Regions from separate parts of the Nocardiopsis valliformis DSM 45023 genome, predicted to be linked through region 3. Evidence: riboswitches for the same ligand, from Rfam matches in the RefSeq annotation. Region 3 holds a riboswitch; each other region holds the start of a gene.

Region 1 (7,580 bases), on a different contig from region 3:
TGGGAACCCTAACGAGAGGGGCCGGGGGCATGTGCGGTTGGGGTTGCCCGCAGGGGGCCGCGCGGTTCCGTTCGGTTCCGGGATATTCGTGAGGAATCCGCGCAGTTCAGGCAGTCCAATTTCGGAGAACACGGTGGAGGGCACAGCGGAGAACACAGTTCAGAAGAACGACCGGCGCTCCCGTTCGGCCCGCTCGGTGTTCCGGGCGATCCACCGCAGCCCCCACCACTGGGTCGCCACGACCGCGGTGTAGCAGGGCAGCGCGATGAAGGTCAGGGAGAGCAGCACGTTGTGCGAGGCGGTGTTGGACAGCAGGTATGAGGTGGCCGGGGCGAGCGCTGCCACCGTCACCACTGCGAGGAACACGGCCATCGGGTACATCTTGTCCGGCCCAGGCGTGGCGCCGGACGAGCGCGCGGCTCTCGGGGACACACAACAGGTGGGCGCTCACCCCGACCCCGTAGGTGCCGAACACGGCCACCACCACGGGGATCAGCGCCGCCCCGGTCACCGTGAGGGCCGGGCCTGACATGCCCGAGGGCAGGGCGCCGACCACCAGGGACCAGGAGACGGCCAGGCCTGCGCTGCCGGTGAAGACCATGGCGTCGCACCCCGCACGCCAGCGGTCGGTGGTTCCGCGGGCCCGGAACCACACCCCGGCGTCACGGACGACCCAGCTGGTGAGCAGGGCGAGGACCAGGGGGTACAAGGCGCTGAGGACCTCGCCCTCCACGTATGGGTAGACCCCGAACATCAAGCCGCCCACCGCTACCAACCACACCTCGCTGAGCAGCATCACCGGTCCGACCCGGGACACGAGCCGGCGGCGGTACCCGGCGGTCCGGCCCAGGAGGGGCAGGCAAAGGCCCACACCGATGACGGCGCCTTCGAGAAGCACGTAGCGGCTGTTCGCCCGCTGCTCCTCCGGTCGTCGGCGCCAGCGCGGTCCCGCCCGGAGCGGATGCCCCGCGCGGACGGGATCACGGCAGATTGTATTGTTTCGAGCACTCTCCAAAGTTGGCGACATGCCCGCCGGGAGCGGAAGCGCGGCTCCTGTCAGAGCGCCGGGGGAGCGCTCTCCCCGAAGGCCGAACGGAGCGCCTCGGTCTGTGCCCGGTGGAACTCGCGGGACAGGTCCACCTGGGGCATCGCCGCCTCGAATCCGTGGAAGGCCCCCGGTACCACGGCCGTCCGGCAGGGCACCCCGGCCGCCCGCAGACGTTCGGCGTACGCCAGGTCCTCGTCGTGGAAGAGGTCGAGTGTGCCCACCCCGATCCAGGCAGGGGGCAGGCCGGACAGGTTCTCGCGCCGGGCGGGGGCCGCGTAGGGGGAGATGTGTTCGCCCCCGGGTTCCTCGCCGAGATAGGCGCGCCAGGCGTACCGGTTGCTGCTCACCGACCACAGCCGGGTCGGGAGCCGGTCCAGGTCGGTGCGCAGTGCGGTGCGGTCGTCCAGCATCGGGTAGACGAGCAGCTGGAAGACGGGCTCGTGGCCGCCAAGGTCATGGCACATCAGGGCCAGGGCCGCGGTGATGCCACCGCCCGCACTGGCCCCGCCGATCGCGATCCGGCCGGGGTCGACGCCCAGCCGGTCGGCGCTGTCCACCGTCCAGGAGAGGGCGGCATAGGCGTCCTCGACCGGAGCCGGGGCGGTGTGCCGGGGCGCTTTGCGGTACCGGAGGGAGACCACGGTGATGCCCAGCTCCCGTGCGAACTCGATGCTCCCCCGCTCGTCCTGCACCGGACTGCCGAAGAGGTACCCGCCGCCGTGGGTCCACAGCAGCGCGGGGGAGGGCGTCGTCAGCGAACGGGGACGGTAGACCCGAAGACCGAGCGGCGGCGCTCCCTCGGGGCCCGGGACGGTGTGCTCCTCGAGCGAGAGGTCAGCGGGCGCCGGTCCCGGTCGCATACGGTCGGTGAGCCGTTGGGCCAGCCGTGCCGTGCGCGGCCCGAAGGTCGGTGTGGGCAGGAACCGGGCGCGAGACAGGTCGGGGTGCAGCGGGGACATCGGGTTCCTCGGATGGTGGCGGAGGGATGAAACGGCGGATCCGTCCGGGCCCGCCGAACGAAATCGGCCGGGCCTGAGCCGACAGGAGCGGGCGGCTGCCGGAAGAGCGCTCTTCGGGGAGCGGACTTCCAGGTGGGAGAGCGGCCCCCCGCTTTTCGGCGCGTGATCCCCCCCACACACAGGAGAACTCCTCCGCGGCCGGGGACGTTCCCCGGCCCCGGAACCGTGCACCGGGCTCCGGGGCCGGGAGGGGTCGTCAGCGTCGTGGACGGGGGTGCTTCGGCAGTACTACGACCGGCACGGTCGCCGTGTGCAGCACGCCCTGGCTCACCGAACCCAGGAGCAGGCCTCGCACGCTGCCCCGCCCCCGGGAACCGACCACGATCAGGTCCGCGGACGCCCCCGCCGCCACGATGGCCTCGGCGGGGTCCTTGCCACTGCGCAGGACGGAGACCCCCACGTCCCGGCTCTCACCGTCGGTCACCTGTGCCAGCATGTCCGCGACCATCTCCTGGGAGCGCTGGTCCAAAAGGTCGTCCGGGGGCGACCAGCCGCCCCGGGCCAGGGACTCGGAGTCGAACGGCAACGGCACCTGCCAGCTGTGTACGACCACGACCGAGCCGTCCTCCACCCGTGCGGCCTCCCTCAGGGCGAAGGCCAACGCACGCCGGGAATTGTCGGAACCGTCCACGCCGACCACGATCCGGCGCGGCGGATCAGAGGGCTTGGTCCCCGCGGTACCGGGGACCACCGCCACCGGGCAGTCGGCCCGCGCCGCCAGCCTGACGCTCACCGAGGAATCCAGCGCCGAACGCGCCGCGCCCAGACCGCGCGAACCCACGACCAGGAGGTCTTCCGGTGAGCTTCGACGCAACAGCGCCGTGGCCGGGTCCTCCAACGCCAGGACTTCCTCCACCCGCAGTTCCGGGTGCGCACCGTGCACGTGCCCGGCCGCCTCCGTCAGGACCCGACGGCCCTGCTCGGTGACCTCCTCCGGCGGCGGGAACCGGGTGGGTCCCGCGTAGACGGACATCACCAGCGGCATCGCCAGCGCGTACACCACGTGCAGCGGCCAGCCGCGTCGCTCGGCCTCCGCCGCAGCCCAGAGCAGGGCGGCGGCGGCCGTCGGTGACCCGTCGATCCCCACCGTCACCTTCGGTTCGACCAACTCGTGCTCCACCATCGACAACTCTCCTCGGTCAGCCGTCAGCGCTGTGGACCCTGTGGTCCGCTCAGCAGTCTTGCACCAGAATCGCTGCGCTCCCAGTAGGGGTACGGGGAGCGGCCTCCGGCCTGTCCTTTCCATGACCTACGGCCCTGCGAAACGCGGGCGTCCGTCTCTGCCCCGGAGCGCCGCCCGCTTCTAGGATCAGGGACAGGGCGTGCACGAGTGGGGGAGGAAGAATGGTTCCGCGAACACGTGCGGCCGTCGTCGCCGCTTTCGACGGCTCACCTTCGAGCGAGCGGGCTCTGGACTGGGCCGCGGATGACGCGCGGCGGCGAGGGCTGCCCCTCCGTGTCGTCTACGCCTTCACCTGGCCGCTCCATCACGCGCTGCCCCGTGGCCTGCCCGGGTTCGACGTCGATGAGTACGCGCGCCGCGTCATCGACCAGGCACGGCAGCGGGCGGTGGAGCGCGTGCCCGAACTGGAGGTGGAGGCCGAGTACTTCACCGCCGACCCCGAACCGACTCTGCTGCTCGAGACCCACAGGGCCCACACGCTCGTCGTCGGGGCCGGTCGGATGAAAGCCGTTGACACGGTGCTGCCGGGCTCCATGGCCATGGAGCTGCTGGTCGCTGCCTCGTGCCCGGTCGTCGTGGTACCCGACCGTGAACCGGGCCCCGCCCACAGACGTGTCATGGTCGGTGTCGACGGCTCCGCCGACGCCCGAGCGGCCGCGGAATGGGCGTTCACGGCGGCCGACGCCCGAGGGGCGGTACTGCGCGCGGTCTCGACCGCCCCGGTGCGGGAACACGGCCGCGAGGAAGCGGGTCCGGGTGTTCCGGAGCCGCTGGCGCGGGCACGCCGGACGCTGTCGGAGGTGGTCTCCGATGTGCGCGGGCGCTGGCCGCGGGTACGGGTCGAAGAGGTCGTTGAGGCGGGACACCCGGTGCAGGTGCTGTCCGCGCTGTCGCAGGACTGCGACCTGACGGTGGTGGGCACGCGCGGCCGGGGCGGTTTCGCGGGGCTGCTGCTGGGGTCGGTCAGCCGGAGCGTGATCTCGCACAGCCGCTGCCCGGTGGCCGTGGTGCGCGCACCACGGAAGGCGTGAGAACCGCCGGATCCGGTATCGGTCCGACCTGCGCGGCCGAAGCGACGTCCGGGAGCCGCCTCTGCCCGGGCCCGCCGTCCGCCCGGTAACGGACCCCCGGGTCATCCCGGCGCCGTACGGCCCGCCAGGTCGGCCAGTACCGCCGCGGCGGCCCGCTCACCACTGACCATGGCGCCCTGGATGGAGGGGGTGTCGCGGTGGTCGCCGGCTACGTAGACACCCTCTCCCAACCGCACCGGGAGCCGGAGGTACCCCTGCGGCGCGGGCGCTGAGGGCAGGGCGTCCGGTATGTGCACGGTGCGTACGTGCTCCCAGTGGCCGTGGTGCGTCCCCAGGACGCGGGCGGCCTCGGCGCGCACCACGGCCTCGTCCGGCTGCTGGGACCCTACGACGGAAGAGGCGATGAGCGACCTTCCCGGAGGGGCGTAGGAGGGTGCGGTGGCGGTCATCACCATCACCCCGGACAGCCGGAGCCCGCCGCTGCCGGTGCGCCCGTCGACGTGCAACAGCGGGTCCTCGTGGGCGGTGACGGGCCGGGTGTGGAAGTAGGTGGTGGTCGCGTTGGTGTCCGTTGCGTCCAGGTCGGGGAGGAGCCGCCGGGCCTGGGACGGGCCCACCGCCACGAGGACGGCGCGCGCCCGCACGGCGGACCCCTCGGCCTCGACCCGGCCGGGGGCCACCGAGCGCACCCGGGTGCCCAGGTGGATGGACGCTCCCGAAGCGTTGCGTGCCAACTGCTCCGGAACGGCCTGCATCCCAGCGGCCGGGACTGTCAGGGCACCCCGGACGAAGGAGCGCCAGACCAGGTCGTTGACCCGGCTGGACGTCGAGAGGTTCTCATCGAGGAAGACACCTCTCAGGAAGGGGCGCACCAGGGTGTCCACCGCGCGCTTTCCCAGGCCCCGGCGCCGGAGTTCGGTGAGTATGTCCGTCTCGGGGCGCTGCTTGAGGCGCTCGGCGGGCAGTAGCGCGTTCTCCGCGACCATACCCACGAGACGGAACAGGTCCGAGGCCCGGACGGTGTCACCGGAGAACAGCGACAGTGCGGACAGGGCACCCGAAGGGGAGGGGGCCAGCCTGAGCAGCCCCCGGTCGGTGCGCACGGCCATCCCCTTGGGGAAGGCCGCAAGGTCCAGCGCCTCCAGGTCCAGACGACGGCGCACGGCGGGATAGCCGGTGTTGAGGACCTGGAATCCGCGGTCCAGGACATAGCCGTCCGCCACGGTGCCGCCGACCCGGCCGCCCACTCTGTCCTCAGCCTCCAGGACAGCCACGTCCAGCCCCGCGCCCGCGAGGTCGGCCGCCGCCACCAGGCCGGCCGGCCCCGCCCCCACGATCACGACGTCACAGTTGCGCGGTAGCTCGGTCATCGCACCAGCCTACGCAAGCGGTTCCCGCCCGCCGGGCCGAATCGCCCGGGCACCGAGGGTCGGCCGGCGCCGCCCCCGGTCATCGCGGCCAGGCCTCCCGGCGCCAGGCGGCGTCCCAGAACATCCACTCGTAGTTCGTGGCCCGCACGAACGCCTCGCGCATCCGCGCCACCGTCGCCTCACCCGCACCCTCGGCGAGCCGGTCGGCGATCGCCTTGACCTGTTCGGTGGACCTGGCGAACTCCTCGTCGCCGTAGGTGGCGATCCACTCGCCGTAGGGGTGCTCGGCGAGGTCCCCGGCCTTGGCCATGAGCCGCTCCCCGACGTCGGTGTAGACCCAGAAGCAGGGCAGCACCCCGGCCACCAGTTCGGGGTAGCCCTGGGTGTGCGCGATCGAGAGCACGTAGGAGGTGTAGGCGGTGCAGGTCGGTGAGGGCCGAACGTCCTCCCCGATACTGCCCACGCTGCCCTCGTGCAGCGAACTCTCCACCATGATCGCGCCGTGCGCCGCCTTGGCGAAGAACGCGATCTCGTCGCTGGTCTCGGCCTTGGCCGCCGCCGAGGCCAGAGCGCGCGCGTATCCGCGCAGGTAGAGGGCGTCCTGGATCATGTAGTAGTCGAACCGTTCCCGGCTCAGACTCCCGTCCCCGATCCCTTGGACGAACGGCAGGACATCAATGGCGTCTCGTGTCGACGCGGTCTCCTCCCATACCCGGGCACAGAAACCAGTCATCAGGCGATCCCTTCGCTAGCACGATCCAGAGCAGGTTCGACGGGTGTGATCTCAGCCCCGGCCGTTCGCCGGGGCACCCCGTGCCTGCGCCGGACCCTACCGGCTCCGCTCCGGCGCAAGGAGTTCGGGGCGAGTCCGGCCTCCCCCCCCCGGCCCCAGGGACTACCCCGCAGGCGCAGGGACGAGGACCACCCCGGGCCGGTCGAGGGCGTCGATGCCGGACTACCCCCGCAGACGCGGAGACGGGCAGCACCTGCCGGACCACCCCGGTCACCAGGGGACTATCCCCGCAGGCGCGGGTGTCCAGCGTCATGGGACTTGATCTGAGAAAGGTCTTTGACCAGCAGCGGATCATCTGTTCCGGCGCGGTCATGATGAGAGTCCGACAATCGGTCAGCTCTTTTTCGCTGCCCGTCCCGAACATGAATCGTTCGCAAGAGCCGCTTCTGCTCGCGGTAACCAGCACGACCAAAGGGCCTCGCGTAACTTCCGCGCGGCCGGGTCAGTGAGGGGACCCCGTCCACGGCGCCGTCCCCGCGGGCCTGGGCCAGCCAAGATGAGGAAGGCGGCGGCGCTGTGCCGGTACTTGTCGCGAGTGGACGCACCCAGGCCGGTGGTCGAAGCCAGTTGGTCGGTGAGGGAGGCGAGCTCGCCCGCCAGATCCTGAGAGAGGTCGTAAGTGTGCCGCGGCCGCCCGGTCCGTGTGTTTCCAGAAGTCCATGGTCACCTGCTTCCTTTCGGACACGCCTCACCCACCGCTGATTTGCCCCTGACACGGGTGTCAGGTTCTAACGTGGCCAGGCGCTCCGTGCGCCAACGTGCGCACGGACGCCGGACGGCCACCACGAGGAAGAGGAGCAGACGATGTCGTCTCTGGGGATTATCGGAAGCGGGAACATCGGAACCGCGATCGCGCGGCTGGCGGTCGCGGCGGACATCGACGTGGTGATCGCCAACTCACGGGGTCCGCAGAGCCTGACCGGTCTGGTCGAAGAGCTGGGGCAGCACGCCACCGCCGCCACCGTGGAGGAGGCCGCCCGTGCGGGGGAGGCGACCGTGCTCAGCATCCCGCTGACCGCCTACAGCGCTCTACCCGAAGGACTGCTGCGCGGGCGGACGGTGCTGGACACCGGCAACTACTATCCCTTCCGCGACGGTCGCATCGCCGAACTCGACTCCGAGGAGATGACCACGAC
Region 2 (7,580 bases), on a different contig from region 3:
GTCGTTGTAGAAGGCCCGGCTGGTCAGCGTCACCCGGTCGAGCTGGGCGTGCGCGGCTGCGAGGAGGTCCGGGTTGTGGTGGCCGAAGTTCATGGCCGAGTACCCGGCCAGACAGTCGAGGTACTTCTTTCCCTCCACGTCGGTCACCCAGGCGCCACGGCCCTCGGCAATCACCACGGGCAGGGGTGAGTAGTTGTGGGCGGACCTCGACTGTGCGAGTTCGATGTGGTCCGCGCTGGAGAGTCCCTGTCCGCCGGGGTTTCCGACGGAGTCCTGCTGTCCCAGATTCTGGGTGGTCATCTAGCCGCTCCGATCACCATTGACCGATGTCAGACAGTAGATACCCACCGTGGAGCCCGGTAGAGCCCCCGCGGCGGGATCCCCAAGAGTTGAGCAGATGATCCGGTGAGCACACAAGGGGTGGCAGAGATCACCGCTCGGCGCCCGGGCCCGAAATCCACGCGTCACCCCGACCCGCACCCGCGCTGAGCGGGCACTGTTCGGCCGGTCCGCGGCAGGGGGTGACGGGGGACGGTTACGCAGGTGACGCGGTACACAGCCCCTGCGGCGATCGAGGTCGTCCCTGAGGGGTACGTTCGCTCCTAACCAGCTACAGCCGCCGCGAGCTCGATGCGCCGAGGACGGCCGTTCACCATCGTCAGGGAGGTCATCAGACGTGCATCCTCACGCGTCCCCGGACACCCCCTTCTCCCTCGCCAACCTCATGGCGGCGGTGACCGACGCCGTCCCGGAGCGGATCGCGCTGGTCGCCGGTCCCCGGCGGCTCACCTACCGCGCCCTGAACGACCGTTCTACCCGGCTGGCCCGGCACCTGGTCTCGGCCGGTGTGCGCCCCGGTGAGAACGTGGCGATCCTGTCGTTCAACCGCGCCGAGTGGGTGGAGTCGTTCCTGGGTGTGCTGCGCGCGGGCGCGGTACCGGTGAACGTCAACTACCGGTACGTGGCGGGCGAACTGCGGCATGTGCTCTCGGACTCGCACGCGGTGGCCCTGATCGCCGAGGACTCCCTGGCCACGACGGTGACGGCGGTCCTGCCCGATCTGCCCCGGCTGCGGCACGTGCTGCTGTTGGAGGATGGTTCGGAGCGCGACGCCTCGCTCGGCGGTGCGGACTACGAAGAGGCGCTCGCTGCGCAGGACACGGATGGTCTGGGCTCCGACGGAGTCGAGGAACCGGTGCGGCTCCCCGAGACCAGCGGCGAGGACCACTACCTGCTCTACACCGGCGGCACCACGGGCTACCCGAAGGGTGTGCTGTGGCGTCAGGCGGACATCTTCCGCGCCGCCGTGGAGCGGCGTGCCCCGGGCACCCCGCGCGCCCGGAACCCGCAGGAGGTGGCCGACCGTGCCGCCGCCTGCTTCCCGCAGCGGATGCTGGTGCTCGGCCCGCTGATGCACGCGGCCGGGCAGTGGAACGCGCTGAGCATGCTGCTGTGCGGCAAGCGCATCGTGCTGTCCACGGACCGCAGTTTCCGCCCGGACCGGGTGTTGGAACTGGTGCACCGGGAGGGTGTGCACGCGGTGCAGCTGGTGGGTGATGCGATGGCGCGCCCGTTGGCCCGGCACCTGCTCACCGAGCCCGACCTGTGCCCCGAACTCACCTCAGTGCGCTCGGGCGGCACCCCGCTCACCCCGGCGGTGCGCGGGCTGTGGCGGGCCTGGCGCGAGGACGTCGCCCTGGCCGACGCCTACGGGGGTTCGGAGACGGGCGTGTGCGGTTCGGCCACCGCCCCGGACGCGAAGGACAGCGCCGCCGAGGAGCCCGTCACCCCCTCCGCCGACCGGCGCAGCTTCACCATGGGCGGCAGCATCTCCGTGCTCGATGGCTCGCTGCGGCCGCTGCCGCCGGGTTCGGCCGAGGTCGGCCGGATCGCGCGCACCGGGCGGATCCCGCTGGGCTACTACAACGACCCGATCGCCACCGCGCGCACCTTCCCCACCGATCCCGAGGGGCGGCGCTGGGCGCTGTCCGGCGACTACGGCACGCGGGCCGCGGACGGCTCGATCGTGCTGCTCGGCCGGGGCAGCGTGGTGATCAACACCGCCGGGGAGAAGGTGTACCCCGAGGAGGTGGAGGCCGTCCTCAAGGCCCACCCGTCGGTCGAGGACGTGATCGTGGTGCCCTCGCCGGACGAGACGCTCGGCCAGCGGGTGACGGCGCTGGTGTCGCTGGCCCCGGAGGCCGCCCCAGACGAGGACGCGCTGCGGGCGCACTGCCGGATCCGCCTGGCCGGGTTCAAGGTGCCCCGGACCGTGCACTTCGTGGACCGGGTGCGGCGCACCGCTGTGGGCAAACAGGACTACCGGTGGGCCGCGTCGGTGGCCGGTGAGACCCCGGGGTCCCCGGCCTCCCCGCTGTCCGGTTCCGTCCGAAGCTGAGGCCTCCGGCCGGGTTTCTTTTTCGGACCAAAGACCTGACCCACCCATACCTGACCGAAACCCTGTTTTTTGGGGTGCTCAAACGCGTTTAGCTTCGTCGAGCGACGCTAGACTTGGCGCTGCCCGGCCCGGGGCCTGACGGCTCTCCTCCCCCTCCACGCGGCCCGGGCGGCGAACATCGGCGCGGGCCCGGGCATCGGACCGGATGACGGTCGTCCTGGCGACCCGCGCACAACAGCACCCCTTTGACCGCCGGCCAGCCGTGGAAACGGGACCGGCGGCCCCATCAGGACGGAGGACGGCGCCCTCTCCCGGGGCTCCCCCGGGGCCGCGCCCGACAACATGGCCAAGTCAGTAGGCTCCTACATCTTCAACGCGGTGCGCGGCGGGGCCGTCGGCACCTCCGAGGCGCTGCCCGGTATCAGCGGCGGCACGGTCGCTCTGATCGTCGGCCTCTACGACAAGCTCATCGGCGGCGCGGGCCACGTGGTCAGCGGGATCAAGCGCTACGTCACCGACGTACCACGGGGTCGCGGCAAGGACCGGGCCATGGAGCAGTTCCGCCAGGTGGACTGGCCGGTTCTGGTCCCCGCGCTCATCGGTATGGCCGTGGCCCTGGTGATGGCGCTCCTGCTCATCGCTCCGCTGGTCGAGGAGTACACCCAGTACGCCTACGCCGTCTTCTTCGGCCTCGTACTCGCCTGCCTGTGGATCCCCTACACCGGTGCGGGGCGCACCTGGCGCGCGGGACACTACCTGCTGGCCCTGGCCTTCGCCGCCCTGACCTTCTTCCTCACCGGCCTTCCCGGCGCCGACCTGCCCACCCACCCGGCAGTGGTCTTCCTGGTGGCCTCGGTGGCCATCTGCGCCCTGGTCCTGCCTGGCATGTCGGGTTCCTTCATCCTGCTGACCGTCGGCCTGTACACGCCGACCAAGGACGCGGTAGCGAGCCTGGACTTCGTCTACCTGGGCACCTTCGCCCTCGGCATGATCACGGGCCTGGCCGTCTTCGTGAAGATCCTCCAGTACCTGCTGGAGAACTTCCACCACATGACCCTGGTGGTCCTCACCGGACTGATGGCGGGGTCCCTGCGTGCCCTGTGGCCCTGGCAGAACGAGGAGCGGGAAATCCTCGCGCCCACCGACGTACCGGTGACGGTGACCCTGATGGTGGTCGGCTTCGCCGTCGTCGTCGCCGCGATCGTGTGGGAGCGACGCAAGCGGCTCCAGAGCGAGGACGCGGCCGTGCCGCACAGCACCTCCGTCTAGGGAGGACGCTGCGACCCGGAAGACCGTCCGTTACAGTCGAAAACACCACAAACGAACACCGAGGCCGGGGCCGTGAGGCCCCGGCGGCGCGGGGTGCCGGAGAGAGTTCTCCCGGCTGAGAGCACACCCGTCGAACCTGCCCTAGTTCGTACTAGCGAAGGAACGCCAATGAGCGCGTACAACGTCGTGTCCATCGCCGGCAGCGACCCCAGCGGGGGCGCCGGCATCCAGGCCGACCTGAAGTCGTTCTCCGCGCACGGGGTCTTCGGGATGACCGTGGTGACGGCGTTGACCGCCCAGTCCACCCGCGGGGTCACCGGGGTGCACGGGGTTCCCGCCTCGTTCGTCACCGACCAGATGGACACCCTGTTCACCGACGCGACCGTGCACGCGGTCAAGGTGGGGATGCTGTCCACCTCCGAGGTCACCGAGGCGGTCGCGGCCGCCGTGGACCGCTACGAGCTGCCGAACGTGGTCGTGGACCCGGTGATGGTGGCCAAGAGCGGCGACCGGCTGCTACAGAGCTCAGCGATTGAGGCCCTGCGCACCGAGCTGGTGCCGCGCGCGGACCTGATCACCCCGAACCTGCCCGAGGCCGCCGACCTGCTCGGCACGGCCGAGGCCACCAGCCTCAAGGAGATGCGCGACCAGGCCGAACGCCTCCTGGAACTGGGCCCGCGCCGGGTCCTGTTGAAGGGCGGGCACCTGCCGGGCGAGGAGAGCGTGGACCTGCTGGTGGACGGGGAGTCGGAGCCGGTGGAGTTCCGCGCCGGGCGGGTGGACACCCGCAACACCCACGGCACCGGCTGCACCCTGTCCTCATCGATCGCCGCTCTGCTCCCACAGCGACCGGACACGGTCACCGCGGTGGCGGACGCCAAGGCCTACCTCACCGAGGCCCTGCGCCGCGCGGACGACATCGACGCGGGCGGCGGCCAGGGCCCTGTTCACCATTTCCACCTTTGGTGGTAAGGCGGATTCAACTGGTTGTCGCAACACCCCTTTCAGCCGTGATCTTGCTACCAGGGGCGATTTCGGCGCCTTGGGTTCCAGTGGCTCCGGGCTTCTGGTAGCAAGATCACCGGGGATAGGGGCAGAGAAAGGGGACCGGCCCGACCGGCCGGTCCCCCTCCTCATCCACCCCGTGAACGGACAGACGTGTGGCTTAACCTCGTACGTCGTCCATCATGACGTCCGGGTTCCGCCAGTCCGGATGAGCGAAGAACTTCCGGGTCTCGGCGGAGATGATCGGAGCCAGCAGGATCAGGCCGATCAGGTTCGGCAGAGCCATCAGACCGTTGGCGATGTCGCTGAACAGCCAGACCGAGTCCAGAGTGGCCACCGAGCCGACGAAGATGACGCCGATGAACACCAGCCGGTAGGGCAGCACGAAGGTGCGGCCGCCCAGGAACTCCACACACCGCTCGCCGTAGTAGGCCCAGCCGAGCAGGGTGCTGAAGGCGAACACCGCAACGGACAACGCCACGATGTAGGCCCCGGCCGTACCGAGCCCGGGGCTGATCGCGCCCAACCCCTCGGTCATGGCCTGCGAGGTGAGCAGCGAACCGTCCTCGGGTTCCTCCACCTGCCACACCCCGGTGGTGATGATGACCAGGCAGGTCATGCTGACCACGATGATGGTGTCGATGAAGGTCTGGGTCATCGAGACCATGGCCTGACGGACCGGCTGGGTGGTCTTGGCCGCGGCGGCCGCGATACCGCCGGTGCCCAGGCCGGACTCGTTGGAGAAGATACCTCGGGCGAAGCCCATCTGGATGGCGAGCATGACACCCGCGCCCACGAAACCGCCGGTGGCCGAGGTTCCGGTGAAGGCGGACGCGAAGACCAGCTGGAAGGCGGGAAGCAGCGCGGCCCAGTTGGCGGCGAGCACGATCAGACAGATGCTGACGTAACCGACGATCATGATCGGCACCAGGGCCGAGGTGACCCGACCGATGCTCTTGATGCCACCGAGGATGACGGCCCCGGCCAGCACCATCAGGATCAGGCCGATGATCCACGGGGCGACGCCGGTGACACTGTTCACCTGCTGAGCGACGGTGTTGGCCTGGGTGCCATTGCCGATACCGAAGGCGGCGATGGCACCGAAGATCGCGAAGGAGACACCGAGGAAGGTCCCGAGGCCCCCCTTGATCCCGTACTTCAGGTAGTACATCGGACCGCCGCTCTGCTCGCCCTTGGCGTCAGTGCGGCGGTACTTCACGCCCAGCAGGGCCTCGCTGTACTTGGTGGCCATGCCGAAGATGCCGATGACCCACATCCAGAACAGCGCACCGGGGCCGCCGATACCGATGGCCAGCGCGGCGCCCGCGATGTTACCGACACCGACGGTGGCCGCGAGTGCGGTGCTCAGTGCCTGGTAGTGCGAGATGTCGCCCTCGACGGACGGGTCCTCCTTGCGGCGGACCAGAGCCAGCCACAGCGCGTGCGGCAGGCGGAACAGCTGGAGGAGCCTGAGACGAATGGTGAGGTAGACGCCGACACCGAGCAGCAACGGAATGAGGACGAAGGGTCCCCAGATGATTCCGTTGAGGATGTCAGCCATCTCCAGGAGTTGGTCCACAGGGGATCTCCCTTTCGATGAGTATGTGGGGCCGAGGAAGTCGTTGGAGAAACAGGGGAACCAACGTCCTCGGAATGACGTTGGCACTGGTAAACGCCGCGCGATATCGGCAAAGAATGACACTGGTGCGTAACGAATGAATCACATGTGATCCACATGAACGTTGCGTCATGCAATGTTTTCTTCAGGGCGCCCTGAACCGGTCAGTTCTCCTGCCCCTGGGGCGGTTTCTCCCCCTGGGCCAGTGCGAGTCTGCTGAGCGCCGCGGCGGCGGCCTGCGGGTCGGCGCCCTGCCCCACCGCCACCCCGAGCAGGTAGGTGGTGAGCGGCGCCGCGGGCCTGGCCACGGAGTGCGCGGCATCGCGGGCCAGATCGAGGATGCGGTCGACGTCGGGCTTTTGGAGCGGGTCGGTTCCGGCGAGCTCCAACTCGGCGCGGACCAGCTCGGACCATTCCACGAGGGTCACCAGGTGACTCCTTAGGGTGCGCATTTGATTACATAAAGCGATCATAGCCATCCCGGAGTCACCCGGCGGTCAGTTGGCCGTGCGGCGGTGTCACCACCTGATCGACCAACCCGCGTCAGCCCTTCGGGCGCGGTTCTCCCGCACGGCGATCCGGGTTCATTCCCCGACCCTAGCGTCAGAGGCAGCAAGACCTCGGCGTTGGGAGCCCTCGCATGTCCCCCGCATCCCCGCTCACCCTCCACCGCCCGCCGCTGCGCGTGGCGATCGTGACCGAGTCCTTCCTCCCTCAGGTCAACGGAGTCACCAACTCCGTTTGCCGAATCCTGGAACACCTCGCCGCCAAAGGCCACCAGGCCCTCGTCCTGGCCCCCGGTCACGGCCCTTCCTCGTACGCGGGCTTCCCCGTTCTACGGATGCCCGCACTCCCCCTGCCCGTCTACCGCGACTTCGCCATGGGCCTGCCCGCCCGGCGGACGATGACCGCGGCGATCCGCGCCTTCGCCCCCGACGTGCTCCACCTGGCCTCCCCCGCGCTCTTCGGCGCGACGGCGGTGGACGTGGCGCGCAGGTGGGCGCTGCCGACCGTGGCGGCCTTCCAGACCGACCTGCCGGGCTTCGTCGGGCGCTACGGCCTGCCCGGCTCCGAGGCGCTCTGGTCCCTGCTGCACCGGATCCACTCTGCCGTGGACCGCACCCTGGTGCCCTCCTCCGCCACCATGGAGGCCCTATCCGACCGGGGGTTCCCCCGGCTCGACCTGTGGCGGCGCGGCGTGGACACCGTGCGCTTCTCCCCCGACCACCGTTCCGAGGAGCTGCGCCGTAGGTTGGCCCCGGACGGTGAGGCGATCGTGGGCTACGTGGG
Region 3 (7,580 bases):
GACCGCCGAGAACGAGGAGCAGGTCGAGGAGGCCAGCGCCCGGACCCTGGGCCGCAAGCTCACCGAGCTGCGCTACGCCATCGACATCGAGGAACGCCTCACCAAGGACGAGATCCTGGAGGGCTACCTCAATCTGTCCTACTTCGGCGCGGGTGCGCACGGGATCGAGGTCGCGGCCAAGCGGTACTTCTCCGTCTCCGCCGCCGACCTGGACCCCGGACAGGCCGCACTGCTGGCCGGGCTGGTGCGCGGGCCCTCGTTCTACGACCCGCTCAACAACCCCGAGGACGCGCTGGAGCGCCGCAACCTCGTGCTGGATCGGATGGTCGCCACCGAGATGCTCAGCGCAGAGGAGGCCGACGAGCACAAGGTGAAGGATCTGGGGATCGACGCCACCCCGCGCGGCGGCAGCTGTTCCGAGAGCGACTACCCGTTCTACTGCGACTACGTCATGCGCTGGCTGCGCAGCTCGGACCTGCTCGGGGAGACCGTCGACGAGCGCGACCAGCGCCTGGTCCAGGGCGGGTTCACCGTGCGGACCGCGCTCGATGCCGCCGCCCAGGACGCCGCCCAGGAGGCCATCGACAAGCGGGTCCCGCACGAGGACTCCACGAAGTTCGCGGCCCAGGCGCTGATCGAGCCCGGTTCCGGCCGGGTGCGCGGCCTGGCGCAGAACCTGCGCTACGGGTTCGACGACGAACAGGTCGGCACGACCTCCATCAACCTGTCCGTGGACCGGGCCGACGGCGGCTCCACCGGCTTCCAGGCCGGGTCGACCTTCAAGACCTACACGCTGGCCGCGGCCCTGGAGAAGGGCATGGGGTACGGCACCAGCTTCAACTCCCCCAAGAGCATGTCGGTCAGCGGCATGGCCAACTGCGAGGGCGGCACGATGACCTCGTGGAACGTCCGCAACGCCGGGGAGAGTGACGAGGGTAGCCACAACATGATCAGCGCGACCAAGGGGTCGGTGAACACCTACTTCGCCCAGCTCCAGAAGCGCGTGGGTCTGTGCGCCACCGCGAAGATGGCCGAGAAGGCCGGGGTGCACCGCGCCGACGGTGAAGAGATGGGAGTGTGGAGCTCCTTCACCCTCGGTGACCAGGAGGTGTCCCCGCTGAACGTGGCCGCCTCCTACGCGACCTTCGCCGCGCGCGGCGAGTACTGCGAGCCCTACCCGGTCCGTACGGTGACCGACGACGGCAGCGGTGAGGAGCTCGAGGCCAGCACCCAGTGCGAGCAAACCGTCAAGCAGGAGGCCGCGGACGGGGTCAACCACCTGCTGCAGCAGACCTTCAATGGCGGTACCGCCAACGGTCTGGGGCTGGGCCGTCCGGCCGCGGGCAAGACCGGTACCACCGACAGCGCCGCCTACGCCTGGTTCGCCGGGTACACGCCCAACCTGGCCTCGGCCGTGGTGGTGGGCGACGTGCGCGGCGGTGAGCAGAACCCGCTGCAGGGCGTGACGATCGGCGGCCGCTACTACGGCATCGTCTACGGCGGCACCCTGCCCGGCCCGATCTGGCAGGAGACCATGCGCGGAGCCACCGCGGGGCTGGAGGCCGAGAGCTTCGCCGGTTCGCCGAGCTCCTTCGGTAACCCGAACGCCGCACCGCCCAAGGAGAAGGAGGACGACTCCGACTCCGACGCATAGGCGCTGTTCCCTGCAAGCGGGGGAGGGGCGACCCCTGGAGCCCGGGTCGCCCCGTAACCGTTTTCAGTAAACCGTGTCTGGGGATCTTGACAGGTCTAGACCACTCTTGCTTGGGTGACGTCACCCCCTCGCGGCGCGCGATCGAGCGCGACGCCGCGCCCTAGGAGTGTGTTCCCGTGATCCGACGTCTCCTGAGCCAGCTGACCGCGATCGGCGCGATCGCCGCTGTGCTCGTCGCCCTGCCCACGGCCGTCGCGCAGGCCGCTTCCTGCGCTGGCGCCTGGAACCCTGACACCGTCTACACCGGCGGCGGCCAGGCCTCTTACGAGGGCCGCAACTACACCGCCCAGTGGTGGACGCGGAACGAGCGCCCCGGCGCCTCGGACGTCTGGGCCGACCAGGGCCCCTGCGGCACCGACGGAGGCGGCGAGCAGCCGGGGCCGAGCGACTTCCTCGTCAGCGAGGCCCAGTTCAACCAGATGTTCCCGCACCGGAACCCCTTCTACACGTACAGCGGACTCGTCGACGCCCTGAGCTCCTACCCGGGCTTCACCAATACCGGCAGCGTCGAGGTGCAGCGGCGTGAGGCCGCCGCGTTCCTGGCCAACGTCAGCCACGAGACCGGCGGGCTGGTGTACATCAGGGAGATCAACGAGGACAACTACCCGCACTACTGCGACTGGAGCCAGCCCTTCGGCTGTCCGGCCGGCCAGGACGCCTACTACGGCAAGGGCCCGATCCAGCTGAGCTGGAACTACAACTACAAGGCCGCCGGTGACGCCCTCGGCGTCGACCTGCTGAACAACCCCTACCTGGTCGAGCAGGACTCGGCCATCGCCTGGCGGACCGGTCTCTGGTTCTGGAACACCCAGTCCGGCGCCGGGACGATGTCGGGGCACACCGCCATCGTCGACGGCCACGGCTTCGGCGAGACGATCCGCTCCATCAACGGCTCGATCGAGTGCAACGGCGGCAATCCCGGTCAGGTCCAGAGCCGCATCAACACGTTCACGCAGTTCACCCAGATCCTCGGCACCACCACGGGATCGAACCTGAGCTGCTGACCCGCTGCCGCCCGCGCGCACGTCACTGGGCGGAACCTCCAAGTAAGAACAAGGAGGGCTGTGGGTTGAAAACATCCCACAGCCCTCCTTGTTGCCTCATAATGGAGTGATTCCGACAGGGGAGCGCGTGAGCGCTGAGAGTGCGGCACCCGGCCGCAGACCCTTACACACCTGATCTGGGTCATGCCAGCGAAGGAAGTCGTAGGAAACCGTCATCGTGCGCGCGTCCCCGTGCGCACAGGTGGCGCTCTTGGCCACATGGGCCCTCGTCACCTCCGACGAAGGGACTTGACCAGCATGAGTACCGAAAGCGGTCGCGAGACCGACCCCGAACAGACCGGCACCGAGCGGATCGGGTTCGTCCAGGGCGTCCAGGCCGGACTGCGGAGCTGGCGCACCGTAGACATCGTCGTGGCCGCCGTGATCGGCGTCGCCGTGGGCGTCGTCTTCTGGCTGTGGAACATCGTCTGGTCGGTCACCACACCGCTGTTCGTCGCCTTCCCGCCCGGGCAGGCCGTCGTCTACGGCATGTGGCTGATCTCGGGCGTGCTCGGCGGCCTCATCATCCGCAAGCCCGGGGCCGCCCTGCTCACCTCGATCGCGGCCGCCTCGGTCTCCGCGGTCCTGGGCACCCAGTGGGGCATGCAGGTCATCCTGGACGGTGCCCTTCAGGGCATCCTGCCCGAGCTGGTCTTCCTCGCCTTCGCCTACAAGCGCTGGAACATGGGCGTGGCCGTGCTCGCGGCCGCTGTCGCCGGTCTGTCCCCGGCCCTGCGCGACAACATCGTCTACAACGTCACCTGGCCGCTGCACTACCAGCTGACCTACGGGGTGATCGTGGTGATCAGCGCCGCGCTCATCGCCGGTGTGGGCGCGCGCCTGCTCACCACCGCGCTGGCCAAGTCCGGCGCACTGGCCCCCTTCCCGTCGGCCAAGGGCTGACACGTGGCCGCACCGAACGCACGCGGCGGGAGCAGCGCGAGCCCGGGGAGCGGAGTGCGGGTGGAGCTGTCCGGCTGGGGTTGGAAGCACTCCGGCCGCGACACCCACGCTCTGCGCGGGGTGGACCTGACCATCGAACCCGGGGAGCGGGTGCTGCTGCTCGGCGCCTCGGGCGCGGGCAAGTCCACCCTGCTGCACTCCCTGGCCGGGCTCACCGGTGAGGACGCCGCCATCAGCGGCGATCACGAGGGCTCGCTGCTAGTGGACGGTGAGCCCGCGAACCGGAGCCGGGGCGGGGTCGGGCTGGTCAGCCAGGACCCCGAGACCCAGCTCGTGATGGCCCGGGCCGGGGACGACGTCGCCTTCGGCCTGGAGAACCTGGGTGTGGACCCGGAGCTGATCTGGCCGCGGGTCGAGGCGTCCCTGGACGAGGTCGGTTTCCCCTACGGGCTCCGGCACTCCACCGGAGCCCTGTCCGGCGGCGAGAAGCAGCGCCTGGTCATCGCGGGGGCGCTGGCCATGCGGCCACGCCTGCTGCTGCTGGACGAGCCCACCGCCAACCTCGACCCGGCCGGGGCCGAGCTGGTCCGCGCGCTGCTCGCCCGGCTGCTCGCCGAGACCGAGGCGACGCTGGTGCTGGTCGAGCACCGGGTCGCCGAGGTCGTGGAGCTGGTGGACCGGGTCGTGGTGGTCGAGCCCGGTGGCGGCGTGATCGCCGACGGCACCCCGGGAGCGGTGTTCGCGGAGCACGGCCGTTCGTTGGCCGACCAGGGCGTGTGGATCCCCGGGAACGAACCCGACCCCGGGCTCCGACCCGCCCCCGGCGGGGCGCCCTTGGTGGAGACCGTGGACGTCACCGCGCGTACCCCCTTCCAGGTGGGCGTGCGGGCCGCGCCCCGCAGGGTGGTCCTCGAGGACGTGAACGTGGCGCCGGCCGCCGGGACGGCCACCGCCCTGACCGGTCCCAACGGCGCGGGCAAGTCCACACTGCTCACCATGCTGGCCGGGCTGAGCAAGCCGTACCGGGGCCGGGTGCTGCCGCGCGGACCGCTGGCCGAGGCGGACCGGCGCCCGCTCGTGCGCTGGCCCGCCCGCCGCCTGGCCCGGCACGTGGGCACGGTCTTCCAACACGCGGAGGACCAGTTCGTCACCCCCACCGTCCGCGACGAACTCCGCTTCGCGCCGTTGCGCGCGGGGATGGGCGAGCACGCGACCGAGGCCTGGGTGGGCGAGCTGATGGAGCGGCTGCGGCTGACCCGCCTGGCCGACGTGCACCCGTACACGCTCTCCGGCGGGGAGAAGCGGCGTCTGTCCGTGGCCACCGCGCTGAGTTCGGGCCCCTCGCACGCCCCGGACATGCTGGTCCTGGACGAGCCGACCTTCGGCCAGGACACCCGCACCTGGACGGAGCTGGTGGAGCTGCTGGGCGCGCTGCGGGCCGAGGGCCGGGCCGTGGTCATGGCCACCCACGACCAACTGCTCCTGCGCCATCTGACGGACGTACGCGTGCGGGTGGCGGACGGGCGGGCGGTCCAGTCCGGTCAGGGTTCGGGCAAGCAGGCCGCTTCCGACGCGGTACGAGAGGGGAAGGCGTGAGAGCGGCACATGACACTCGCGGGACGAGCGGGGACACGCTCACCCTGGACGTGCCCGAGGACGGGGGAGCCCGCTACTGGCTGACCGGTCTGAACCCGGCGGCCAAGCTGCTGGCCGCGCTGGCGATCGGGATCGGGCTGATCCCGGCGGTGGACGCCGTCACCGGCGGCGTGGTGCTCTTCGTGGTGCTGTTGACCGTGCCGTTCAGCGGCGTGGACCGGCGCACCCTGCTCGTGCTGGGCGGGCCCTTCCTGCTGATGGGGCTCAGCAGCGGAGCGGTCAACTACCTGTACGGCGAGCACGGTCTGGAGGGTGCGGTGGGCGCCGCGGTGCGCCTGCTGGCCATCGCCCTGCCCGGGCTGCTCGCGGCGGTCAGCAGCGACCCCACGGAGATGTCCGACGGGCTCGTGCAGCGGCTCAAGGTGCCCGAACGCCCCGCCATGGGCGTCCTCGCGGCGCTGCGGCTGATCCCGCTGCTCGCCGACCAGTGGCGGACCATCACGCTCGCCCGTCGGGCCCGCGGGCTGGAGGCCGGACGCAACCCGTTCCGGATCGTCTCGCTATTCTTCGGGCGGCTGTTCGCGCTGCTGGTGCGCTCCATCCGCACCGGAACCCTGCTGGCCACGGCGATGGACGCGCGCGCCTTCGGCACCGGGAAGCGTACCCACGCCCGGTACAGCCACTGGCGCAGGGCCGACACCCTGCTGCTCGTGGGCACTGCCCTGCTGCTGGTCGGCGCCTACGCGCTGTCCGCGCGGCTGGGGACCCTGGTGCTGCTGTTCGGCTGACCCGGGTGATTAGGTAAGCAACTGACACTGACGTCGAAGTGAAGAAGGTGTGCAACGTGGGCGAGTTCGTGCGCGTCGAGGCCGACCCGGAGAACCCCGGTGTGGCCGTCATCCGGATCGACCGGCCCAAGGCGCTGAACGCGCTGAACGGCCAGGTCACCCAGGAGATCGCGGAGGCGGCCGCGGCCGCCTCCGCCGACCCTGCCGTGCGCGCGGTGGTGCTCTACGGCGGTGAGCGGGCGTTCGTGGCCGGGGCCGACATCAAGGAGATGGCCGACCTTACCCACGCGCAGATGCTGGAGTACTCGCGGGCGCTGCAGAACGCCCTGACGGCGGTCGCCCGCATCCCCAAGCCGGTGGTCGCGGCGATCAGCGGCTACGCGCTGGGCGGCGGCTGCGAGCTGGCGCTGTGCGCGGACTTTCGGGTCGCGGGCACCAAGGCCAAGCTCGGCCAGCCGGAGATTCAGCTGGGCGTCATCCCGGGTGCGGGCGGCACCCAGCGCCTGCCGCGCCTGGTGGGCCCGGCCAAGGCCAAGGACCTGGTGTTCAGCGGCCGGCACGTGCGTTCGGACGAGGCCAGGGAGATCGGCCTCGTGGACGAGGTCGTGGCCGACGAGGAGGTCTACTCGGCCGCCGTCGCCCTGGTCGCCAAGTACGTCGACGGCCCGGCCGTGGCGCTGGCCGCCGCGAAGGAGGCCATCGACCGCGGGCTGGAGACCGACCTGGACACAGGTCTGGAGATTGAGCGCCTGCACTTCTCCGGGCTGTTCTCGACCGAAGACCAGAAGACCGGGATGCGCAGCTTCGTGGAGCAGGGACCGGGCAAGGCCACCTTCAACGGCCGCTGAGGCCGGTCGGCCCACAGCGTCCTCGAGGGGGTTCGTGACGGCCGTTCACACAGTTCGAGGCGGGTAGTGTCGGGGCGTTCGCCCCGGCGCCCCGCCTCGTTCTTCCGTTGCGGTTTGCTGTCCTTTGTCATCGCTTTGACTTTTTGTCGCGTTAAGTGGTGATACGGGACACTGGGAAGACGTCCGGAACCGGCCAACCAGGACGAGGAGCGGGGAACCGCTCGCGCGGTTTTTCCGTCATACTCGACACTGGTCGTCCGAGAACGGACGGTCCGCTCGGAGCCCCCGGTGGCGTGCGTCGCGCCCACTCTCTCCGGCGGGACCGAACAGACCACACGGGCCCCTCGGAGGGGCCACACAAGCCAATGTTGACCCATCCCCCGGCCGATAAGCTGGACGTGGTGGTATGTGGTCTTTTGAGGGGATGAGTTCTCGATGGCAATGTCGGCAGGTTTCCCCACGGGTGAAGAGCTGCCGGAGCGCATCGGCCACTACGTGATCCGTCGTCGCATCGGTGCCGGTGGGATGGGCGTGGTGTACCAGGCCGAGGACCCCCGGACCGAACAGTTCGTCGCGGTGAAGGTCCTCAAGCCCGAGGTCGCCGGAGACCACATCGCACGCGCCCGGCTCGCCCGCGAGGTCGAGACGATGCGCCGTGTGCAGAGCCCCAACGTGGCCGAGGTCATCG
Region 4 (7,580 bases), on a different contig from region 3:
CGGAGTTCGCCTGCGGTGCCACGGGGGCCAGCGGGGCGCCCGCGGCCGCGCCCGTGACGGTGTCCGGCAGGGTCCGCAGGACGTCCAGGACCTTGGCCAGGTACTGCCCCGCGTTGCTCGGCCGGTACTTCGGGTCGCGCTCGGTGGCCTTGGTGACCAGCGCGTCCACATCGGCGGGCAGGTTGGGCAGGAAGTGCGAGGGCCGCGGAACGTCCTCGTTCACGTGCTGGTAGGCGATCGCGATCGGCGTCTCACCGGTGTGCGGCTGCCCGCCGGTGAGCAGCTCGTAGAGCATGATGCCCGCGGCGTAGACGTCGCTGCGCGCGTCGGCCACGCCCTTCTCGATCTGCTCGGGCGCCAGATAGGCGGCGGTGCCCATGAGCGTGCCGGTGCGGGTCAGTCCCTGGTTGGACTGCTCCACCGCGCGGGCTAGACCGAAGTCGGCCACCTTGACCCGGCCGTCCTTGCTGATCAGGACGTTCTCGGGCTTGACGTCGCGGTGCACCATGCCGGCCTGGTGGGCGGCGCCCAGCGCGGCCAGCACCGAGGCCATGAAGTTCAGGGCCTGCTTCGGGGCCAGTCGTCCGCGGTCCTTGAGCAGGTCACGCAGGGTCTGGCCGGGCACGTACTCCATCGCCAGGAAGACGTGTCCCTGGTCCTCACCCTGGTCGAAGACCTGCACGACGTTGGGATGGGAGAGCTTGGCGACCGAGTGGGCCTCGTTGATGAAGCGCTGAACGAAGGTGGGGTCCTGGGCCAGGGAGGGGTGCATGACCTTCAGAGCCAGACGTCGGTCCAGTCTGAGGTCGTGGGCGACGTACACCGTCGCCATGCCGCCACCGGCGATCCTTGACTCGACGAAGTAGCGACGGTCCAGCGTCGCGCCTACTAGCGGGTCGGAAGTCGTCATGTCCACGGCGGAGTAGTGTCCTTGCTGCGGGGAGCGCGGGCGGTCGCGGCCGGTGGCGCGTACCCGACACCTGGTGTCGAACCGCCACGATAGCGGAATACGGTGTCAGGTCCTGCCCCGCTGTTCACGGTCGCGGCGCCCCTGTGTCCACCGTCATGGAAACCGACGAGGTCATCGGCGTGGGACGTTCGCGCCTGGGCGGTCTGTCGGTGCGGTGCCGCGGGCGGCACATACACCCCTCCCACGGTAGGGGACGGAGCCAAACCCGGCCGTGACGCCGCGCTGGACTTCTCTTTGCCCGCGCGTCCTCCCGGGCTCTGATATCCCCGACTTCCTACCGCGGGATCGGCTGCGTGTTCGCTCAGACGACGTCGGGGCTGGAGGCCTGGGCATGCCTGCGGACCGGGATGCGGCCGGCCAGTCGGGCTCCGCGCCCGGCCCGGACGGCGTCGCGCATCGCGGCGGCCATGCGCACCGGCTCCTGGGCGCGGGTCACGGCCGTGGCCAACAACACCGCGTCGCAGCCCAGCTCCATCGCCAGGGCGGCGTCACTCGCGGTGCCGATGCCCGCGTCCACGATCACCGGGACGTTGGCCTGCTCGACGATGAGCTCCAGGTTGTGCGGGTTGCGGATCCCCAGCCCCGAGCCGATCGGTGCGGCCAGTGGCATGACGGCGGCGCAGCCCAGCTGCTCCAGGCGGCGCGCCAGCACGGGGTCGTCGTTGGTGTAGGGCAGGACGGTGAAACCGTCGTCGACGAGCGCCTCGGCGGCGTCCAGTAGCTCCACGGGGTCGGGCAAGAGGGTGTGCTCGTCGGCGACCACCTCCAGCTTCACCCAGTCGGTGCCCAGGGCCTCACGCCCCAGCCGGGCGGTGCGCACGGCGTCGGTGGCGGTGAAACAACCGGCGGTGTTGGGCAGCGGCCGGATCTCGTTGCGCTCCAGGACGTCCCACACCGAACCCTGAGTGCCCGGGGTGATCCTGCGCATCGCCACGGTGGTGAGTTCGGTCTCCGAGGCCAGCAGGGCCTCCTCCAGGACCTCCAGGGAGGGTGCCCCGCCGGTGCCGGTGATCAGCCGCGAGCCGAAGGAGACCCCAGCGATGACCAGCGGGTCCTCGAGGGGTACCGCGCTTCCGGAAGCCGGTGTGTCGCCAGTGGTGCGTGTGATGGTCGTTTCGGACATGGCTGTCAGCCTCCCTGAACTGCGGTGAGTACGTCCACGCGGTCGCCTGCGGCCAGCGTGGTGTCCGCCCACACGGCGCGGGGCACCACCTCGTCGTTGACGGCCACCGCGATCCCGCCGCGGATCTCGCCGTTCCCGGCCGAGGTCAGGTCGCGCACGACTGCCTCCACCGTGGCCGCCGCGGTCTCTTGGGCCTGGCCGTTGATGATCAGTTCCACTGCTTCTCCCACGTCTCCTACTCCCACGTCCATCTGTCGGCGGCGAACCGGCGCGCGTACGGGGGAAGCGCGCCGGTGACCAGGGCCTCGGCCATGACCTCGCCGGTCACCGGGGCGAGCAGCACCCCGTGCCGGAAGTGCCCGGCGGCCAGGTGCAGGCCGGGAACCCGGGTGGGCCCCAGCAGGGGTTCGTTGTCGGGCGAGCCCGGCCGCAGCCCCACACAGGTCTCGGTGATCTCCAGCTCGCTCACCCCCGGGACGAGTTCGCGCGCGTCCCGAAGGACCTGCCAGAGCCCGCCCACGGTCAGGGAGGTGTCGTGGCCCAGCTCTTCCTGGGTCGCGCCCACGATCACCTCGCCGTCGCCCCGGGGCACCAGGTACACCGGGAAGCCGCGGACCAGGCCGCGTACGGTGCGGTTGACCAGCGAGGGTTCCCCGGCCGGGACCCGAGCGCGCAGCAGCTGTCCCTTGACCGGGCGCAGCGGTGGCACCACCGGCTCGGGTACCTTGACGCGGTCGCCCCAGCAGCCCGCGGCCAGGACGACCTGATCGGCGGGGAGAATAAAAGGTACTGCGCCGTAGGCGTCCGTTGAGGGTGGTGGCGGGTCGGCCAGGCGCACGCCCAGCCGGGCGCCGTCGGGGCCGGGGGAGGTGACCTCCTCGGCGTGTCCGGCGATCTCGCGCACCCCCGCCTGCTCACCGGCCTGGGCCAGCGCCAGCAGCAGCCTGCGCGGGTCCACGGAGTGGTCCTCGGGGGCCAGTACCCCGCCGCGCACACCCGGGGCGAGTGTGGGCTCCAGGCGTCGGCACTCGCGGCTGGTGAGTCGTTCGGTGGCGATGCCCAGGCGCTGTTGGAGGGCGTGCAGGTCGGTCAGGACCGCCAGGTCGTCGCGGTCGAAGGCGACCAGCAGTGTCCCGGTGCGCCGGTGGCCGACGTCGACACCGCTGGCTTCCTGGAGTTCGGTGACGAAGTCGTCGTACAGGCGTGCGGAGCGCACGCCGAACTCCATCAGCTCCTCCTCCCCGAACACCGCTTCGGTGGCGGGGGTGAGCATGCCAGCCGCGACGGTCGAGGAGGCGCGGGCGTCGGAGGGCTCGGTGACCGGGTCGGGTTCGACCAGGGTGACGGCCAGGCTGCGCTGTGCGGCCCGCCAGGCGGTGACCCGCCCGATGACTCCGCCGCCGATCACCACGACGGTATTGGTAGGACGAATCTGTTCGTGAGAAGGAACTTCGAAGGTGCGCATGGCGCCGTATTCCACTCCCTTCGCCGGCATGACCCGGATCAGGTTCGTGCGGTCGGAAGCGGTGAGCCTCCCTCTCAGCCGGGTCCACCCGGCTCCCGCGGGACGTGTCTGTTCAGCCTCCATCCTAGGGGAGGACGTCCAGCGGGGAGTGGTGGGGATCTCCGAGACGGACGCCTCCCACGCCGCCCGATGGTCTCCGGGAAGCGGCAGGGTGTGGCAGATTGGTGAGGTGACACAAAGCGATCGTGAACTCGACGAACTCGTCGGCGAATGGCTGACCCTGCGCGAGGCGGCCAGGCCGCTGGGCGTGAGCCCCAACCGGATCAAGACCTACATCCGTGAGAACCGCCTGATGGGCGTGGTCCGCGCCGGTGAGCTCTCCATCCCCGCTGCCTTCCTGGACGGCGATGACCTGGTCAAGGGCCTGCCGGGCACCATTGTGCTGCTCACCGACGCCGGTTTCTCCACCGAGGAGGCCCTGCGCTGGCTGTTCACCCCGGACGACACCCTGCCGGGCACGCCGATCCAGGCCATGCGCGAGAACCGGGGCACCGAGGTGCGCCGCCGGGCCCAGAGTATGGCTTTCTAGTCGTACGGAGCACGGCGTTCCAGCGACTTGCCGTGGAGACTGCCCTAGGCCGCTGGTGCTCCAGGGCCTAGGGTGGATGGTGTGAGGACCAGCCACGGAACCAGCCTGCGCAAGCGCCTGGACACATCCCTTCTGTACCTGTGCACCGACGCCCGGACCGAGCGCGGTGATCTCGCGGAGTTCGCGGACGCCGCCCTGGCTGGGGGAGTGGACATCATCCAGCTCCGGGACAAGGGCCTGGAGGCCCGCCAGGAGCTGGCCGCGCTCGAGACCATGCGGGAGGCGTGCGAGCGCTACGGGGCCATGCTCGCGGTCAACGACCGCGCCGACATCGCCCGCGCGGTGCGCGCCGACGTCCTGCACCTGGGCCAGCGCGACCTGCCGGTGCCGATGGCCCGCGACATCGTCGGCGCCGATCCGGTTATCGGCCGGTCCAACAACGACCCCGAGGCGGCCGCGCGTTCCGCGGAGGAGCCCGGGAGCGACTACTTCTGCGTGGGCCCGACCTGGGCGACCCCGACCAAGCCGGGGCGTCCGGCGGCCGGGCTCGAACTGGTGGAGCGCGCCGCTGCGCTGGACACCGACCGGCCGTGGTTCGCGATCGGCGGTATTGACCTCACCAACATCGACCGGGTACTGAGCGCCGGGGCCACCCGGGTGGTCGTGGTGCGCGCGATCACCGAGGCCGAGGACCCCCGGGCGGCGGCCAACGCGCTCAAGGCCCGGCTGACCGCCCGCGTCGACAACACCTGACCGACACTGCCACGGCCCCGGAACCCGAGAAGGGGTTCCGGGGCCGTGCTGTGTGTGCCGTGGCCCCTGCGGGAGGCCGCCCTCGGGGCGACGGCACGTTCTGGGCGGCCCGGGCATCGTGCCCGGGCGGTGGGACCGGTCAGAGGCGTTCGACGACCATGGCGTTGGCCAGTCCGCCCGCCTCACACATCACCTGGAGCCCGAAGCGGCCGCCGTGCTCGTGCAGGCCGTGGGTGAGGGTGGTAGCCAGGCGGGCACCGCTGGCACCGAGCGGGTGGCCGATCGCAATGGCGCCGCCGTTGACGTTGACCCGGCCCAGATCGGCGCCCAGCTCGTCGGCCCAGGCCAGCACCACGGGGGAGAAGGCCTCGTTGACCTCGAACAGGTCGATGTCGGCCAGGGTCAGCCCCGCGCGGGCGAGCAGTTTCTCGGTGGCCGGGATGATGGCGGTGAGCATGTACAGCGGGTCGTCGGCGGCCACCGCGAAGGAGTGGAAGCGGGCCAGCGGGGTCAGCCCCAGCTCCTCGGCGCGGCTGCGGCTCATCACGAGCACGGCCGCGCTTCCGTCGCTGAGAGGGCTGGCGTTGGCCGCGGTCACCTTCCAGTCGATCTGCGGGAAGCGGCGCCCGGTGGCCTCGTCGTAGTAGGCGGGGTGCAGTCGGGCCAGGGTGCCCAGATCCCCGCCCTCGCGGATCCCCTCGTCCCGGGTGAGCCCGGCCAGCGGGGTGAGCTGGGTGTCGAAGGCGCCTCGTTTGGTGGCCTCGGCGGCCCTGGCGTGGCTGGTCAGGGCGAACTCGTCCAGCCGGGTGCGGGGCAGGTCCCACTTGGCGGCGATGAGTTCGGCGGAGATCCCCTGGCCGACCCACCCTTCGGGGTAGCGGGCGCGGAAGCCCTCGCCGAGGGGGTCGTCAGAGCCGGTCAGGTTGGCCCCCATCGGCACCCGGCCCATGGACTCCACCCCGGCGGCCACGACCACGTCGTAGGCGCCCGACATCACGCCCTGCGCGGCGAAGTGCAGTGACTGCTGGCTGCTGCCGCACTGGCGGTCCACGCTGACGCCCGGCACGGATTCGGGGTACCCGGCGGCGAGCAGGGCGCGGCGGGTGATGTTGAAGGCCTGCTCGCCGACCTGGGTGACGACCCCGCCGATGACGTCGTCGATCACAGCCGGGTCGATCCCAGTGCGGTCCACGAGCGCGCGCAGGCTGTGCGCGAGCAGGTCCACGGAGTTGACGTCGTGCAGGGCCCCGTTCGGTTTGCCCCGCCCGACGGGTGTGCGGACCGCGTCGACGATGACGGCTTCGATCATGACTGCCCTCCCCGGTTGGCTGGTGCGTGCTGACTATACATATCCATAGTCAGATTGGCCAGAGCGGGATTCGGGTCAGCGCCGTCCGGCCCGGTGGAACAGCCACGGAGTCAGCGCCAGGGCGGCCAGGGTGAGCCCCCCGGCCAGAGCGCCAGCACGGTGGCCTGGTCGCCGACGGGCGCCCCGGAGGTGAGTTCGCGCAGGGCCTCGATGGCCAGGGTGACCGGCTGGTGCTCGGCGAGCCCCCGCAGGAAGGACGGCAGCCCTTCCACCGGGACGAAGGCCGAGGACGGGTAGGGCACGAACAGCGCGACGAAGGCGAACTCCTCCTGGGCGGGGTCGCGGCCCGGGCCGCCCGGTCAGGGAACGAGTAGGACCTTGCCCAGCACCCGGCGTCCCTCCAGGGCGGCGTGCGCCTCGGCGGCACGCTCCAGCGGTAGGGTCAGCCCCACGTGCGGCCGGACGTGTCCGGCCCGGGCCTCCTCCAGGATCAGCCGGACCAGGTCCCTGTGCCCCGCCCCGTCCGGCGGGTCCAGGTCGAACAGGCCCAGGGCGGTGATCCCGCGGCGCTCGGCCTCCGCCTCGTCGACCTCGGCGAACTCACCGCTGGCGGTCCCGTAGCTGACGAATCGGCCGCCGTCGGCGGTGAGGGCGAAGGCGGCGGTGCCCAGGGCCCCTCCCGCACCGTCGACCACCACGTCCGCCCCCTTTCCGGTGATCTCGGTGACCCGCTTCGTCCAGCCGGGTTCGGAGTAGTCCACCGTCTCCTCGGCGCCGAGTTCCCGGGCCAGGGCCAGTTTCTCCGGGCCCCTGGCCGCACCGATCACCCGGGCCCCCGCGAGCCGGGCCAACTGGACCACCAGGCTGCCCGCGCCCCCGGTGGCGGCCAGCACCAGGACCCAGGAGTCAGGGGTGAACCGGGCGGCTCGTTCCAGGGTCAGGGCGGTCGCCCCGTCGATCATCAACGCGAGGGCGTCAGCGGTGTTCATGCCCTCGGGCACCCTGACCAGGGCGTCCTCGTGGACCACCGCCCGCTCGGCGTAGCCGTCAACCGGCAGCCTGGCCCGGTCGTCCGCCGTGTCCGGTTCCCCCGTCTCCCCGACGACCTGCGCGCCCAGCCACGCCGGGTCCGTCCCCGGTCCCACCTCCACGACCCTGCCCGACACACCCCCGCCGGGCACGTACGGCGGGGTGACCGGGAAGTGGTCCTCGGCCAACCCGGATCGGATGAGGGTGTCCAGGTAGATGATGTTGACGCCGCTCACCTCCACCAGTACCTGGCCGGGGCCCGGTACCGGGGCGGGCACCTCCCGGACGACCAGTACCTCCGGGCCGCCGAACTCGTCCACTCGTACCGCGCGCATGTCCACC

The links. Region 3 has a riboswitch for thiamine pyrophosphate ahead of D457_RS0111300 (ECF transporter S component). Riboswitches for the same ligand answer to the same signal wherever they lie in the genome.
Region 1: another riboswitch for thiamine pyrophosphate. It lies ahead of tenA (thiaminase II); the one in region 3 lies ahead of D457_RS0111300 (ECF transporter S component).
Region 2: another riboswitch for thiamine pyrophosphate. It lies ahead of thiD (bifunctional hydroxymethylpyrimidine kinase/phosphomethylpyrimidine kinase); the one in region 3 lies ahead of D457_RS0111300 (ECF transporter S component).
Region 4: another riboswitch for thiamine pyrophosphate. It lies ahead of D457_RS0116180 (FAD-dependent oxidoreductase); the one in region 3 lies ahead of D457_RS0111300 (ECF transporter S component).

Annotation. Positions count from the first base shown of each region.
Region 1 covers NZ_ANAZ01000040.1:1,171-8,750, reverse strand. Annotated here, with positions in the region: gene D457_RS37325 (hypothetical protein) at 160-372, opposite strand; partial or broken gene D457_RS37850 (cytochrome d ubiquinol oxidase subunit II) at 488-1,027, opposite strand; gene D457_RS0126900 (alpha/beta hydrolase) at 1,057-2,007, opposite strand; gene D457_RS0126895 (universal stress protein) at 2,264-3,190, opposite strand; gene D457_RS0126890 (universal stress protein) at 3,412-4,281, shown strand; gene D457_RS0126885 (NAD(P)/FAD-dependent oxidoreductase) at 4,383-5,651, opposite strand; gene tenA (thiaminase II) at 5,731-6,384, opposite strand; TPP riboswitch at 6,374-6,475, opposite strand; partial or broken gene D457_RS0126875 (NADPH-dependent F420 reductase) at 7,246-7,580, shown strand, end outside.
Region 2 covers NZ_ANAZ01000004.1:7,079-14,658, reverse strand. Annotated here, with positions in the region: gene rocD (ornithine--oxo-acid transaminase) at 1-300, opposite strand, end outside; gene D457_RS0104755 (acyl-CoA synthetase) at 677-2,398, shown strand; gene D457_RS0104750 (DUF368 domain-containing protein) at 2,741-3,667, shown strand; TPP riboswitch at 3,747-3,847, shown strand; gene thiD (bifunctional hydroxymethylpyrimidine kinase/phosphomethylpyrimidine kinase) at 3,836-4,639, shown strand; gene D457_RS0104740 (alanine/glycine:cation symporter family protein) at 4,833-6,251, opposite strand; gene D457_RS0104735 (DUF6457 domain-containing protein) at 6,455-6,718, opposite strand; gene D457_RS0104730 (glycosyltransferase family 4 protein) at 6,931-7,580, shown strand, end outside.
Region 3 covers NZ_ANAZ01000010.1:119,686-127,265, forward strand. Annotated here, with positions in the region: gene D457_RS0111290 (transglycosylase domain-containing protein) at 1-1,654, shown strand, start outside; gene D457_RS0111295 (glycoside hydrolase family 19 protein) at 1,831-2,718, shown strand; TPP riboswitch at 2,826-2,933, shown strand; gene D457_RS0111300 (ECF transporter S component) at 3,016-3,660, shown strand; gene D457_RS32345 (ABC transporter ATP-binding protein) at 3,664-5,256, shown strand; gene D457_RS0111310 (energy-coupling factor transporter transmembrane component T family protein) at 5,253-6,044, shown strand; gene D457_RS0111315 (enoyl-CoA hydratase/isomerase family protein) at 6,083-6,892, shown strand; gene D457_RS32350 (protein kinase domain-containing protein) at 7,328-7,580, shown strand, end outside.
Region 4 covers NZ_ANAZ01000014.1:208,774-216,353, forward strand. Annotated here, with positions in the region: gene pknB (Stk1 family PASTA domain-containing Ser/Thr kinase) at 1-916, opposite strand, end outside; gene D457_RS0116170 (thiazole synthase) at 1,272-2,093, opposite strand; gene thiS (sulfur carrier protein ThiS) at 2,099-2,311, opposite strand; gene D457_RS0116180 (FAD-dependent oxidoreductase) at 2,329-3,558, opposite strand; TPP riboswitch at 3,557-3,667, opposite strand; gene D457_RS0116185 (Rv2175c family DNA-binding protein) at 3,788-4,147, shown strand; gene thiE (thiamine phosphate synthase) at 4,229-4,900, shown strand; gene D457_RS0116195 (thiolase family protein) at 5,040-6,209, opposite strand; gene D457_RS0116200 (ABC transporter permease) at 6,320-6,511, opposite strand; gene D457_RS0116205 (zinc-binding dehydrogenase) at 6,569-7,573, opposite strand.